One region of the Arthrobacter sp. NPDC056727 genome, then DNA from elsewhere that is predicted to be linked to it. Evidence: riboswitches for the same ligand, from Rfam matches in the RefSeq annotation. Region 1 holds a riboswitch; each other region holds the start of a gene.
What was found. Region 1 has a riboswitch for thiamine pyrophosphate ahead of thiC (phosphomethylpyrimidine synthase ThiC). Riboswitches for the same ligand answer to the same signal wherever they lie in the genome.
Positions count from the first base shown of each region.

Region 2: it holds a riboswitch for thiamine pyrophosphate, as region 1 does, so the genes downstream of both, ACFRAH_RS10760 (bifunctional hydroxymethylpyrimidine kinase/phosphomethylpyrimidine kinase) here and thiC (phosphomethylpyrimidine synthase ThiC) in region 1, are expected to answer to the same signal.
Region 3: it holds a riboswitch for thiamine pyrophosphate, as region 1 does, so the genes downstream of both, thiO (glycine oxidase ThiO) here and thiC (phosphomethylpyrimidine synthase ThiC) in region 1, are expected to answer to the same signal.
Region 4: it holds a riboswitch for thiamine pyrophosphate, as region 1 does, so the genes downstream of both, ACFRAH_RS20445 (ECF transporter S component) here and thiC (phosphomethylpyrimidine synthase ThiC) in region 1, are expected to answer to the same signal.

Region 1 covers NZ_JBHTZA010000004.1:2,175-5,857, forward strand. Annotated here, with positions in the region: gene ACFRAH_RS04970 (VOC family protein) at 1-224, opposite strand, end outside; gene ACFRAH_RS04975 (amidohydrolase family protein) at 304-1,386, opposite strand; TPP riboswitch at 1,483-1,590, shown strand; gene thiC (phosphomethylpyrimidine synthase ThiC) at 1,586-3,415, shown strand; gene ACFRAH_RS04985 (alpha/beta fold hydrolase) at 3,421-3,683, opposite strand, start outside.
Region 2 covers NZ_JBHTZA010000008.1:209,090-212,772, forward strand. Annotated here, with positions in the region: gene ACFRAH_RS10760 (bifunctional hydroxymethylpyrimidine kinase/phosphomethylpyrimidine kinase) at 40-1,509, opposite strand; TPP riboswitch at 1,600-1,696, opposite strand; gene ACFRAH_RS10765 (Rne/Rng family ribonuclease) at 1,885-3,683, opposite strand, start outside.
Region 3 covers NZ_JBHTZA010000025.1:26,260-29,942, forward strand. Annotated here, with positions in the region: gene ACFRAH_RS20060 (ferritin-like fold-containing protein) at 1-98, shown strand, start outside; gene thiE (thiamine phosphate synthase) at 108-812, opposite strand; TPP riboswitch at 840-961, shown strand; gene thiO (glycine oxidase ThiO) at 952-2,328, shown strand; gene thiS (sulfur carrier protein ThiS) at 2,363-2,599, shown strand; gene ACFRAH_RS20080 (thiazole synthase) at 2,605-3,399, shown strand; gene ACFRAH_RS20085 (4a-hydroxytetrahydrobiopterin dehydratase) at 3,458-3,683, shown strand, end outside.
Region 4 covers NZ_JBHTZA010000026.1:41,919-45,601, forward strand. Annotated here, with positions in the region: gene ACFRAH_RS20430 (hypothetical protein) at 1-879, opposite strand, end outside; gene ACFRAH_RS20435 (DUF4235 domain-containing protein) at 1,206-1,469, opposite strand; gene ACFRAH_RS20440 (heme-degrading domain-containing protein) at 1,545-2,096, opposite strand; TPP riboswitch at 2,217-2,360, shown strand; gene ACFRAH_RS20445 (ECF transporter S component) at 2,433-3,053, shown strand; gene ACFRAH_RS20450 (ABC transporter ATP-binding protein) at 3,053-3,683, shown strand, end outside.

The DNA.
Region 1 (3,683 bases):
TCGCCGCTGCCAGGGATGTTGAGGCCCGGAGCGGGAGCGAGGTGCACCAGCGGCGTCGCCAGCCGGCCGAGGTAGAGGCCGCCGTCCTGCTCGGCGACGACGTCGAGGCCGAGGGCGCGCTGGTAGTAGTCGGTCATGACCTTCATGTCGCCCACCTTGAGCATGACGGTGCCCATGGTGAGGTCGGCAGGAAGCAAGTCCTGGCTGCTGTCTGCTGCTGTCATTGAATACTCCCGAAATGTCCGGACCACCGGATTTCGGTAGCCTCTACATCTCTAAATTACTTGAAGCTTCAATTTATTCCTAACGGACAATCCTGCCGCGCAGAATCACATGGCTGAGGTTTCGGATGGTCTCCGGCACGGCGCGCGGGTCCTCGCGGCAGACCACCACGTCGGCGTCCGCGCCCTCCGCCACGCCCTCGGCTCCCAGCCAGCGGCGCGCCCGCCAGCACGCCGCGTCCAGTGCCGCCGCTGCCGGCAGCCCGGCGGCGTGAAGTTCAAGGATTTCGTCCGCAATGCGTCCGTGCCGAATCACGCTGCCGGCATCAGTTCCCGCGTAGATTTCGACGCCGGCCTCGTAGGCTTCCAGGACACGCTCGCGGCGCCGGGCCCACAGTGCGCGCATGTGCCCGGCATACTCCGGGAACTTCGGCTCCGCCTGGGCCGCAATGTCGGGGAAGGTGGCGATATTGATGAGGGTGGGCACGATGGGCACCCGCTGCTCGACGAACCGGGGAATGTGCCTGGGCAGCAGCCCCGTGGCGTGCTCAATGCAGTCGATGCCGGCGTCGAGCATGTCATCCAGGGCGTCCTCGCCAAAGCAGTGCGCCGTGACCCTGGCCCCCTCGTCGTGGGCTGCCCGGACGGCGTCCCGCACGGCCGCGGCAGGGAAGGAAGGCGCGAGGTCGCCGGCGGCCCGGTCGATCCAGTCCCCCACCAGCTTGACCCAGCCGTCCCCTTCCCTCGCCTGCTTGCGTACCGCCTCCACCAGCCCCTCCGGTTCAACTTCGACGGCGAAGTTCCGAAGGTAGCGGCGGGACCGGGCAACGTGCCGGCCGGCCCGGATGATCCGCGGCGCATCAGGCCGCTGCTGCAGCCAGCGGGTGTCGCTGACGACCCCCGCGTCCCGCACCAGCAGGGTTCCGGCGTTGCGGTCCGTCATGGCCTGGTCATACGCCACGTCATCCTCAACGGCCCCCTCCGGGCCCAGCCCGATATGGCAGTGCGCATCCACGAACCCGGGCAGCACCCAGCCCTCCAGGACGGCGTCCGGCCGCTGGGCCGGCCGGCTGAACGTCAGTTTCCCGTCCACGGCCCAGAGCCCGCGGCGTTCCTCATCCGCTGCTGTGAGCACGGGTCCGCTGAATTCGATGATGTGAGCCATGGCACCAGCTTAATTGGCCGGCTCCAGCCTAATTGGCCCCCTGCACCCCCTCCTTCACAGATGGACAGGCACAAACCGGGCTGTGGTAGCTTCGTCTAACGACCACACGGGGGCCCCTGCAGGGGCTGAGATCAGGCTGGCGCAGCCTGCGACCGTTGAACCTGTCCGGGTAATGCCGGCGAAGGAAGTGAGCAGTAAATTGAGTACCCAGAAATCACAGCTGAGCCCTGCCCAAAATGAAGCGGCCCAAAATGACGCGGCCCAAGACGACACCGTCGCCGTCACGCAGTCGCTGAAATCCCATTCTCTGGCCTATCTGGAGGGCGACGGCCTGCGGGTTCCGGTAACGGAAATCGCCTTGGAGCCCTCACCGAACGGCGAGCAGAACGAGCCGCTGCGCGTTTACCGCACGGCGGGTCCGGGCAGCGACCCGGTGGTGGGCCTGGCACCGTTCCGTGCGGAATGGATTGAGGCGCGGGCGGACACGGAAACGTACGGCGGTCGTGAGCGCAACCTGCTCGACGACGGCAAGTCAGCCGTGCGCCGCGGCGCGGCTTCCGCCGAATGGAAGGGCGCCAGGCCGGTGCCCCGCCGTGCGGCGGACGGCAAGACGGTGACGCAGATGCACTATGCGCGCCAGGGTGTCATCACGCCCGAAATGCGCTTCGTGGCCCTCCGCGAGAACTGCGACGTGGAGCTGGTCCGCAGCGAACTCGCCGCCGGACGGGCCATCATCCCCAGCAACATCAACCACCCTGAATCCGAGCCGATGATCATCGGCAAGGCGTTCCTGGTGAAGATCAACGCCAACATCGGCAACTCGGCCGTCACCAGCTCCATCGCGGAGGAGGTGGACAAGCTGCAGTGGGCCACCCAGTGGGGCGCGGACACCGTGATGGACTTGTCCACGGGCGATGACATCCACACCACGCGCGAGTGGATCATCCGCAACTCCCCCGTGCCGATCGGCACGGTGCCGATCTACCAGGCGCTGGAAAAGGTCAACGGCGAAGCGAACGCGCTGACGTGGGAGATCTTCCGTGACACCGTCATCGAACAGTGCGAGCAGGGTGTGGACTACATGACCATCCACGCCGGCGTGCTGCTGCGGTACGTGCCCCTCACGGCGAACCGCGTCACCGGCATCGTCTCCCGCGGCGGTTCGATCATGGCCGGCTGGTGCCTGGCACACCACCAGGAAAACTTCCTCTACACCCACTTTGACGAGCTCTGCGAGATCTTCGCGAAGTACGACGTCACCTTCTCGCTGGGTGACGGCCTGCGGCCGGGCGCGACGGCGGATGCCAACGACGCGGCGCAGTTCGCCGAACTGGACACCCTGGCCGAGCTGACCCAGCGGGCCTGGGAGTTCGACGTGCAGGTGATGGTGGAGGGGCCGGGCCACATTCCTTTCCACCTGGTGCGTGAGAACGTGGAGCGCCAGCAGGAACTCTGCAAGGGTGCTCCCTTCTACACACTGGGCCCGCTGGTCACGGATGTGGCACCGGGCTACGACCACATCACCTCGGCCATCGGCGCCACGGAAATCGCCCGCTACGGCACGGCCATGCTCTGCTACGTCACCCCCAAGGAACACCTGGGCCTGCCCAACAAGGACGACGTGAAGACCGGCGTCATCACGTACAAGATCGCCGCCCACGCCGCCGACCTTGCCAAGGGGCACCCCGGCGCAAACGAGCGGGACGATGCGCTGTCCAAGGCCCGGTTCGAGTTCCGCTGGCGCGACCAGTTCGCGCTGTCGCTCGACCCGGTGACGGCCGAGTCCTTCCACGACGAGACGCTCCCGGCGGAACCCGCCAAGACGGCTCACTTCTGCTCGATGTGCGGACCCAAGTTCTGCTCCATGCGGATCAGCCAGGACATCCGGAACGAGTACGGCTCAGCCGAAGCGCAGGCCGCCCTCGCGGAGATGGCCGAGGGCATGCGCGAGAAGAGCGAGGAGTTCCTCGCTGCCGGTGGGAAGGTGTACCTTCCGGAGCTGCGGCTTCCCGAGTCAACCCGCAAGTAATTCTTCTAAGAGGCTCTCGGCGTCTGGCGCCGGCTGACCTCTGCGATGAATGACCTGATGTAGCGGTCACCTTCCGGTGAGTCGTGGGGCCGGTGCCCTCCCGCAGCAATGTGGTGGAGGGCACCGGTTTCGCGCAGGTAGCCGGCGATCTCCTCGTACAGCGGCTCCCAGCCGCCGGTGAGGACCAGGGTGGGCACGCCCGGCACGATCTGCAGCGGTGCCTGCCACGGCGGTGCCTGCAGGCGCAGCCGCCTGGCAGCGCGTTTCG
Region 2 (3,683 bases), on a different contig from region 1:
GTGCGCGACTATCCTACCCGTAGGAGGACCCGCTTTCGTTCAGCTGTGCCGGGTCGGCGCGTCGAAGAACTCCACTTCGAACCGGCATGACTGCCGGAAGGCGGTGATCATCGCGTTCCGCTCCCCCGCCGACGCGGCGCGGCCGGCGTCGTCGGCTATTTCTATGGCCCGCAGGGTGGCCGCAGCGAAGTCCTCATCGGCATATGTCCGCAGCCACTCGGCGTACGGATGCCCGGCATGCGCCCCGGCGGCCACGTACTCCGCTTGCAGCGTCTCCCCCACTTCGGCGTACAGCCAGAAGCAGGGCAGGACCGCGGCCACCAGCACGGCGTAGCTGCCGCCCGCCGAGGCCGCCAGGAGATGGTCGACATAGGCCTTCGTGACCGGTCCCAGCTCCGTCTGCACTGTGCGCGTGCTGAGCCAGTTGCGGTGCAGTTCCGATTCAACTTCCAGGCATTGCTGGGACGACCGTGCCCAGAACAGCTGCTCGGCCTCGGTCGGGGCCAGGGCGCTGGCCCGGGCGAGGACGCGGGAGTAGCCGTTGAGGTAGATGGCATCCTGGGCGAGGTAGTAGGCGAATTCCTTCTCTGCAAGAGTGCCCTCGGCAAGCCCGCGGATGAAGCCCAGGCCGTAGATGGCTTCCAGATCGGCCAAGGTCTCGCCACGCAGCTGTTCTGCGAACGCGCCCCTCCGTTCGGGCTGGGCCAGATGGTGGAAATGGTTGATCGGTCCGTTGCCGGCACCGACCTCCAGCAGCCCGGATGTGCGGAGCGCCCCGGCGAGCCATGGCTTAACTGCACGCAGTGACGCCTCCCAGTCACCCAGCCGTGCCTGCGCGGTGGCCATGGCCGACGAGAGTGAGCATCCGGTGCCGTGGCTGTTCCGCGTGGGGATCCGCTCGCCCGCAACCTCCACCACCTCCGCGGACAGAAGCCCGGCGGTGTTGACGAGGGCGTCAGGGCAGGTTGAGCCGTTCAGGTGCCCGCCCTTGACGAGCACCGTGGCACCTGTCTGGTCCGCGAGGCGCCTGCCCTGGTCGAGGGCGGCGGCCCAGTCCGCGGCTTCCGGTTCCCCGAGCAGCATGGCCAGTTCGGGAAGGTTGGGGGTGATCAGGTCCGCGAGCGGCAGCAGCTGCCGGAGGGCAGCCTCCGCGGACTCCTGCAAAAGCCGGTCACCGCTGGTGGCCACCATCACCGGGTCCAGAACCACGACGCCGGGCCGCACCTTTTCGAGCCAGCTGCGGACAGCGCCGATCACCTTGTCATCGCCCAGCATGCCGATCTTTACGGCGTCCACCCGGATGTCGTCGCTGACAGCGTCCAGCTGGGCTGAGAGGAATGAGGCCGGCGGAACGTGCACGCCGCTCACGCCGGTGGTGTTTTGGGCGGTCAGGGCGGTTATCGCCGCCATCCCGTAGCCGCCGTGGGCAGCGATGCTCTTCAGGTCGGCCTGGATGCCTGCGCCGCCGGACGGGTCCGAGCCTGCGATCGCAAGGACCCGGGGAACCATGCGGGAGGCCGGAACGACCGGTGCCGCGGTTTCCAGCAGTGAATTGGCGGCGGCCGCGGGTGCGGGCAGGAGCGATGCTGATGACAGTGCTGTTGACAAAGAAGACATCCCTTCGCCGGTGCTAACCGGACAGGTTCAACGGGTTTGGATCTCAGCCGGCCCGTGCGCGGCACCCCGTGTCAGTCCTCCAGCCTAGCCGGTCGTCCGGCACAAGGCACCGAATTTCGTGTTTGCGACAGACCGGCGGCCAGAAGGCAAGGAGCCGAAAAGTCCCGGAACACGAAAGGCCTGGTACACGAAAGGTCCGGCACCGCAACGGCGGCGCCGGACCTTCCTTGTGGACTCAGGGGTCAGTCATTCCGGACCCCGGCCGGCTCAGAGTTCGGAGGCGGGAACACCGACCCCCAGAATGATCGGCTCGCCGGCCGGCCGCGTAGCCGCCTTGGCCGCGTGCGAATCGCCCGCCTCGGGTGCCTTGGCCTCGTGCGAGTGCCCGGCGGCGGCTGCCGGAGCAACCTCGTGGTGCTCCACGGATGTTTCGTTGGCTGCACCCTGGGGGCGGCTGGCGCTGCGGTTGCGGCGCGGACGTCGCCCGCGGGACGGCACGGCGGAGCTTTCGGCAGGCTGGCTTTCCGGCTGCCGGGCCGGCGGCAGTTGAGTTGCCGGCTGTACCGGCGCTTCTTCCTTCTCGGCGGGGGCAACCGGGCTGCCGAGGTGCGCGAAGGCCTCCTCCAGGCGGTCCAGCGTCAGGGCCGGCGCTTCCTTGGCCGGCTCTTCGCTGTGATCCACAAACGGAAGAATCACTTTCTCGCCGCCGAACGTCAGGACGGCTCCGGGACGCCCGGAGACGCTCTCCGTTTCCGGGGCACGGTGCACCACAGGGCTTTCCGGCGCGGCGGCCGCAGGTGCGGCCGGGCGCGTGGCTTCCCCTGGCGCTGCGGCGCTGTGCGCTGCCTCCTCGTGCAGGTGTGCGGCGTGCGCGGCTGCTGCGATGTTGGCGAGGGCAGCGCGCGTCGCTTCTGCCTTCGCGTGGCGCTCGGCTTCCGACGGTTCGGGGTGGTGCAGCGCCGCGGGGACGGCCGGCGCAGACTCTGACGGCTGTCCGCCCTTGCCGCGGCGGCGTTTCCGCTCCGGCCGGGCGGGGGGCTGAACCTCCGCGCGGTGTACGTGGTGCTCTGCGGCCACGGTGTTGGCGCGGCGGTGCTCAACGGGCTCGTCATGGGTAACGACGCCCCGGCCCGCACACGCCTCGCACTGCTCGCCGAAGACTTCCAGGAGGCCGGTGCCCATGCGCTTGCGGGTCATCTGCACGAGCCCCAGCGAGGTGACCTCGGCAACCTGGTGCTTGGTCCGGTCGCGGCCGAGGCACTCCACCAGCCGGCGCAGGACCAGGTCGCGGTTGGACTCCAGCACCATGTCGATGAAGTCGATGACGATGATGCCGCCGATGTCGCGCAGCCGCAGCTGGCGGACAACTTCCTCGGCAGCCTCGAGGTTGTTCTTGGTGACGGTCTCTTCGAGGTTGCCGCCGCTGCCGGTGAACTTGCCGGTGTTAACGTCAACCACCGTCATGGCCTCGGTCCGGTCAATGACCAGGGAGCCGCCGGATGGCAGGAACACCTTGCGGTCCAGCGCCTTGTGGATCTGCTCGTCGATGCGCCAGGCCGAGAAGATGTCCTCGTCCTTGGTCCACTTTTCGAGCCGGCCCACCAGGTCCGGGGCAACGTAGGTGACGTACGCCTCGATGGTGTCCCAGGCTTCGTCGCCGGACACGATCAGCTTGGAGAAGTCCTCGTTGAAGACGTCGCGCACAACCTTGATGGTCAGGTCCGGTTCGCCGTAGAGCAGCTCGGGGGCGAGGACCTTGGTGGACTTGGCCTGGCTTTCAATCCCCTCCCACTGGGCGCGGAGGCGGTTGATGTCATGGGTCAGTTCCTCCTCGGAGGCGCCTTCGGCAGCGGTGCGGACAATGACGCCTGCGTCCTCTGGGAGTCGGTCCTTGAGGATCCGCTTCAGCCTGTTGCGTTCGACGTCGGGCAGCTTGCGGGAGATGCCCGTCATGGACCCGCCGGGGACGTACACGAGGTACCGGCCGGGCAGGGAGATCTGGCTGGTCAGCCGTGCACCCTTGTGGCCCACCGGGTCCTTGGTGACCTGGACCAGGACGGAATCGC
Region 3 (3,683 bases), on a different contig from region 1:
CCACGGACGCCACCGCACGGGAACTGGTGCGCGGCATCACCGCCGAGGTCGCGGAAAACCATTCCAAGCGGATGGTCCAGCTGGGCCTGAGCGGGTAGCGCGCCGGGCTATCGCGCGATGGCTGCCGGGGACGTTGCGTCGAGCGCGTCGAGCAGTTCCGCCGCCGCCGCGGCCGGGTCGGACGCCTCCGTGATTGCGCGGACGACGACGATCCTGCTGGCTCCGGCTGCCAGGACCTGCTCGACGTTGGTTCGGTCGATCCCGCCGATCGCGAACCAGGGCAGCAGCAGGCCTCCCACCCGTTCCTCGTTCGCGGTGCGCACAGCCTCCGCCGCATAGGTCAGCAGCTCAAGTCCGACGGCGGCGCGCCCGGGTTTGGTGGGGGTGGCCCAGAGCGGGCCGACGCAGAAATAGTCAAGGCCGCTGCGCCCGTGGGCGGCGGCGACGGCGGCATCGATCTGCTCCGTGCTGTGCGTGGACAGCCCGATCACCGTTGCATCGCGCAGCAGCTTCCGGGCAGCGCGCAGCGGCAGGTCCTTCTGGCCGATGTGGAACACCGGTGCGCCGGCGATGGACGCGATGTCGGCGCGGTCGTTCACGGCCCAAAGCCGTCCGTGCCTGCGGGCCGCGGCGTGGACGATCTCCAGCAGCTCGAGTTCCTCGGCCGCCTCGATGCTCTTGTCCCGCAGCTGGATGATGTCTACGCCGCCGGCAAACGCCGCGTCCACGAAGTCCGCAAAGTCCCCGCGGTCCTTGCGGGCGTCGGTGCAGAGGTACAGGCGGGCGGCGGTGTGGGCAGAGTGCTCGGTCATGGCAACCACCTTAGTTCCTCTAAACTGGGCAGGTACCGCGGGAGCCCGTTGCCGATGTCATAAATGGCGCAGGGCTGAGAGGGCGTCAGAGCCGACCGCTTGACCTGATCCGGTTAGTACCGGCGTAGGGAAGGAAATCATGAATCCTGAATCCAGCGGCGACGATTGTGCCGCCACATCAGTTGAGACCGGCACACCAGCTGAGGCCAGCACAGTAGTCGAGGCAGACGTGGCCGTCATCGGCGGGGGCGTGGTGGGCCACGGCATCGCCTGGGAGGCGCGGCGTTCCGGCCGTTCGGTGGTGCTCATCGATGAAGCCCCCGGCAGCGGCGCAAGCTGGGCTGCGGCCGGGATGCTCGCCCCGGTCAGCGAACTGCACTACCAGGAGGAAGGGCTCCTGGAGCTGATGCTGGAGTCCTCGGCCAGGTGGCCGGAGTTTGCCGCCACGCTCACTGCCGGCGGGGACGCCGGGTATCTCACGACGCCGACCCTTGCCTTGGGTGCGGATCCCGCCGACCGGCGCGCCCTGATGGACCTGCGGGACGTGCAGCGGACCCACGGCCTGGATGTTGAACCGCTGACCATCCGCGAGGCACGCTCCCGGGAGCCGCTGCTCAGCCCCGGAATCTCCTGCGCCCTGGACATCCCGGCGGACCACCAGGTGGATCCGCGCAGGCTTGTGAAAGCGCTGGCCGCAGGGCTGGCCGGCTCTGGCCAGGAGTTACTGCGCCAGGAGATTGCGGCGGCCGACGGGTTCGCGGTGCGGGAGCACGCCGCCGGCCTGCTCTGGGACGGCGGCAGTGTCTGCGGGGTCCGGCTGGCCGGGGGCGGAACTGTCAGGGCGGCCGAGACGGTGGTGGCCAACGGCCTGGCCGCGGCGCACCTGCAGCACCTGCCGGACGGGCTCCAGCTGCCGCTGCGCCCGGTCCATGGGGACATCCTCAGGCTCCGGGTCCCCGCGCACCTGCAGCCCCTGCTTACTGCCACCGTCCGGGGCATGGTGCGGGGCGTCCCGGTTTACATCGTGCCCCGCCAGGACGGCACCGTGGTGATCGGTGCCACCCAGCGCGAGGACGGCGTGCCGGGCACCAGCGCCGGCGGCGTCTACCAGCTGCTTCGTGACGCGCAGGCGCTGCTGCCGGCCGTCGCCGAACTTGAACTGCTCGAAGCCACCGCCCGGGCACGGCCGGGCACTCCGGACAACGCGCCCCTGCTGGGCCGTGTGCCTGCATGCGTACCCGCACGTGGGCAGGATGCCGGCACGGACGTGGCGGGCCTCATCATCGCCACGGGCTTCTTCCGCCACGGCGTGCTGCTGACCCCGGCCGCCGCGGCGATCTGCCGCCAGCTCATGGATGGCATTACCGACCCACGCTGGGCCGCGTTCCGGCCGGCCCGGTTTTCCCCCGGGATCCCGGATGCCCGGGGCGCTGCCGCGGGGCTCACCCCGGTCCCGGGCCAGGCGCCGAACCGACCACCGCGGGTGACCCCGGCCGCCGCGGGCACTCCGGCATGACGCACGTCACATTTGACCCAAACAAGGAATCAGCATGAACATCACTTTGAACGGTATTGAACAGGAAGTAGGCGAGGGCGCCTCGGTCACCACACTTGTCAGCCAGGTCACGGGACGCCGCCTGTCCGCCAGCGGACAGGCCGCCGACGGACGCCGGCTGGGAGTTGCGGTGGCCCGGAACGCGGCCGTGGTGCCGCGCAGCCAGTGGCACAGCACCGCCCTCGCCGAGGGCGACGAGATCGAACTCGTCACGGCAGTCCAAGGAGGATGAGCATGATGGCAGAAACATTGATTGAAACAGCAGACAGCCTGGTCATTGACGGGGTGGAGCTGGCGTCGCGGCTCATCATGGGCACCGGGGGCGCTCCGAGCCTGGACGGTCTCGGCACGGCGCTGGTTGCATCCGGCACCCAGCTGACAACTGTTGCGATGCGGCGCTATTCGCCTGCCGAAACGGGCTCGCTCTTCCAGCTGCTGGTGGACCACAACATCCGCGTCCTCCCCAACACGGCCGGCTGCTTCACGGCCCGGGACGCGGTCATGACGGCCGAGCTGGCGCGTGAGGCGCTGGAGACCGACTGGGTCAAGCTCGAGGTCATCGCGGACGAGCACACACTGCTGCCGGATGCCGTGGAACTCGTGGATGCCACCGAGCAGCTGGTCAACCGCGGCTTCAAGGTCTTCGCCTATACCAACGACGACCCCGTTTTGGCGCTCCGGCTCGAAAACCTGGGAGCCTCGGCCGTCATGCCGCTGGGTGCACCGATCGGCACCGGCCTGGGCATCCTCAATCCGCACAACATCGAGCTGATCGTCTCCCGGGCGTCCGTTCCCGTGGTCCTGGATGCAGGAATCGGTACGGCCTCGGACGCGGCGCTTGCCATGGAGCTGGGCTGCGATGCCGTGCTGCTGGCCACGGCCGTCACCCGTGCGCAGAACCCCGCAGTCATGGCCGAGGCCTTCAAACACGCTGTCATCGCCGGTAGGCTGGCGCGTGCGGGCGGGCGGATCCCGCGCCGTGAGCATGCACTGGCGTCGTCGGCCATGGAAGGCCGGGCGGAGTTCCTCTAAGCCCGGTCAGCCCTGACGGTTCCGGGCAGGCTCTCCAGGTACTTCCAAGGAGCCAGCCGTGGCCGCCAGGGACAGCATCCTCACCCGACCCCAGATCGACGAAGCGCTCGCCGGCCTTCCGGACTGGCGTTACCGGCTGGGCGGACTGGTCACCGTCTATAAAACGCCGACGGCGGCCGTCGCGCTTGAGCTGATTGCCGCCGTCGGGCGTATTGCAGAGGATCTGGACCACCATCCGGACCTGGACTGGCGATACAACCGCGTGTTCATCCGGTTCAGCTCCC
Region 4 (3,683 bases), on a different contig from region 1:
GAACACGTCGATCATGGCCCCGTTCAGGACGGCGCTATCGGTGTTCACGCCCTGGTTGGTGGAGATCTTGCCCTGGACGGTGAACTGGTCGGTTTCCAGGGACACGCCGCCGCCGCTGACCGAGAACTTGTTGTAGCCGAACGGGCTGCCGGTGACGGTGTGGTCCTGGCCCGGGTCGCCGAGGTAACCCTCGGGGGCTGCCGGCGCAGTGGCCGGATCCCATTTCAGGAACGGGCCGATGTTGCTCTTCAGGGCCGTGGAGAAGTTGCCGGCGGCGGGCGAGATGTCTTCGACGAGCTTGCCCGCACCGGTGCCGTCGGTGTCGATGGTGATGGTGCCGTAGGGGTGCTGGAACGTCAGGGTGCTGTTGGCGGGTCCGCCCTTGACCACGATGCGCTGCCGGCCGAACACCACCTGGTCGCCCTGGGTGACCGTATTGGCGAAGGCTGCCTCCAGGCCGAGGACCAGGACGGCCTTTCCGCCGCCGGGCAGGTCCAGCTGCGAACCCGCGAGCATGTAGAACGCCTCTTCCGGGAAATTGTCCGGGAAGGATATTGGAGCGGTGCCGTCCGGGATGTCGCCGGGCAGGAATCCGCAGAGCGGGTTTTCCGCGTCGAGGCAGAGCTCGACGCGCGTCTTGTTGCTGTCCTCGTACCAGGACGGGAAGCCGTACTCGGTGTTGACGGGCCCGACAGCGGTCAGTTTGCTCGGGTTCGCCTGGGTCACCTGCGTGGCGGCCAGTGAGGTTCCGGCGCCCGTCGCCGCGAGCAGCACGGCGGTGACTGCGGCGATTCCGCGGCGGCGGGATGAAGTGCTGGGTGCGGCCCGGTGCCGCGGGGTCAGGCGCTTGGCCGACAGGAAATGTGGGGTGGATACCATTTTTGTCTCCTCGAAAAGACGCTGATGGCATCCACTTAAGGGTGCGGGGGTTGGAAAAACGTTCGATTTCGAGGTTGGAGAAACCTTGTAGTCCAAGGCTTTTTACGGCTGCGTGGGGGGACCCGCAGGCGCTGTGAGGAAAGCACGTGAACGGACCCGGCGCCGCAGTTTGCGGTGCCGGGTCCGGCTGTCATGAGCCCGGCCGAGGTCATCAGCACTGCCGGGTTCAGGACAGGAACAGTATGTCCGGCCGTGCTTGGGGAAACCCGGTCGTTGGCAGGAAGAGGCTGCGGGCAGCCCACCCGATGTTGGGGGGGGCGACGGCCCTAGACGATGTCCTGGGTCTTGGCGAAGCGGGTGATGGCCCGCTGCGTGCCGCGGTTGGCCAGCACCTGGATCACGGCGCTCACAGAAGCGGAGACGAGGGCGAACGTCAGGGCGGTGCGCAGCGTTGTGGGGACGTCGTCCTTGTCGCCCTTGGGGGGCTTCTGCCCCGTGACCTTTTCCCAGATGGTGTCGACGGCCTTGGTGCCGGCGAACCCTGCAAGCAGGCTGATGCCGGTGCCAAGCAGTTTGATGAAGAAACTCATTCCGGAACTCCTCGCGAGATGAACACTGGTTGTTCCCTAGCCTATCCGCATGGAGCAGCCTGTCCGCGTGAAGCGTCAGCCCAGCCGCATGGAACGGTGGATTTCCCGCAGGGCCCGCACCACGAGGTCATGGTCCGCCTTCTGCGGCAGCCCGGACACCGTGACCACGGCCACCGCCCCCACATCCCGCACATAGACGGGGAAGGCTCCGCCGTGGGCGGCGTAGGTGGACTGGTCGAACCACGCGTTGTCCTCGATCCGTCCCCCGCCGACGCGGCCGCGCAGTCCCACCAGCAGCGACGGCTCCTCGTAGCGCACGGCAGTCCGCTGCTTGGCCCGCACCCAGCCATCGTTGTCCGGTGTGGCACCCTCGAGCGCCACGTGGAAGAGGACCTGTTGGCCTTTGGTGATGTCGATGGCGATGGGCAGGTTCTCTTCCTTGCCGCGTTCCACCAGTTCCAGGCCCAGCGCCAGGGCGTCGTCCTTGCTGAACCTGGGAAACTGCAGTTCGGCGATCTCACCCTCGATCTGGCCGATCAGGGCTTCCAGGGATCCCGCGGGCTGTTCCTCGGTGGAATCGGGGTCAAAGGCGGGCAGGGCAGGGCTGCCGGAGTCCTGTAGCGTCATGGCCCCAATGTACTCCGCACGGCTGTCCCGGCAGCGCAGGGACGTCTCCCGGATTGTGACGGCGGCCCCGGGATTCCGGGGCCGCCGGGGTGTAAACTGGACCAGCCCACAAGGGCAGATTTATCACGACAGGGGAGCGCCGCCGTCGGGATGCAAAGGCAACTGCCAGCGCAACCGCGGATGGGCGCTGAGAGTGCGGACCGCCGCAGACCCTCGAACCTGATCCGGCTAGTACCGGCGCAAGGGAGTCGAGTTCTCAGAGCGCCCGGCAGCAGGAGGCCCAGCCACCGGCGGCCGGGGGAACGCTTTCCCCTCCTGTTCCTCAGGAGGACCATCATGACAACTGCATCAATCAGGAAGACCAGCTATAACTGGCGCGTTGCGGACATCGTGGTGGCGGCGCTCATCGCCGTCGCCGGCGGGGTTATCTTCTGGGCCTGGTCCCAGGGCGCCAACGTCATCTCCACTCCCGTCAACGCCGTCTACCCGCCCCTGACCGGCCTGTATGCCGGCGGCTGGATGATTCCGGCGGTCCTGGGCATGCTCATCATCCGCAAGCCCGGCGCTGCCCTGTTCTGCGAAACGGTCGCCGCCACGGGCGAGCTCCTCATGGGCTCGCAGTACGGCACCACGGTGCTGATCTCCGGCGTCCTCCAGGGCCTCGGCGCGGAGCTCGTGTTCGCCGCCCTGGTGTACCGGAAGTTCAACCTCCCGGCTTCTCTGCTGGCCGGCGCCGGCGCGGGCCTGTTCTGCGGACTTAACGACTCCTTCGCGCCGTGGGGCTGGAACATCGCCTACAGCGGAGGCGACAAGCTCGCGTACATCGTGTTCTGCGCCATCTCCGGCGCGGTCATTGCCGGCGCCCTGTCCTGGATCGCCACCCGCGGCCTGGCCAGGACCGGCGTGCTGAGCTCCTTCGCGTCGCGCAAGGCAGCCACGGAGCCCGTCTTCAACTGATGCCCGCTTCCCACGACGGCGGCGTCCGCCCCGCCGCGGTACACGCCCGCGGCTGGGGCTGGCGCCACGCCGGCCGCACCAAACCCGCCGTCCACGCGCTCGACCTGGACATCCGGCCCGGTGAGCGTGTCCTGCTGCTCGGCCCGTCAGGGGCCGGCAAGTCCACGCTGCTCCACGCCCTGGCCGGGGTGCTGGGGGACAGCGACGCGGACAGCTCAGTGATCGGCGCCGGGAACCAGGACCCCGACGACGCGGACGAGAGCGGCGAGCTGCTCATCGACGGCGCGTCCCCGCGGGCGCAACGGGGCCGCGCCGGACTCATGCAGCAGGACCCTGAAACCCAGGTGGTGCTGTCCCGCCTCGGCGACGACGTCGCCTTCGGCGCCGAAAACCTGTCCGTGCCCCGCGACGAGATCTGGCGCCGGGTGCACGAGGCACTGGACGACGTCGGACTGTCCCACCTGCCGCTGAACCACCCGACGTCGTCCCTGTCCGGCGGCCAGAAGCAGCGCCTGGCGCTCGCCGGCATCCTGGCCATGCGCCCGGGGCTCATCCTCCTGGACGAGCCGACCGCCAACCTCGACCCCGCCGGGGTCCTGGAGGTCCGGGACGCGGTGGGCCGTTGCCTCG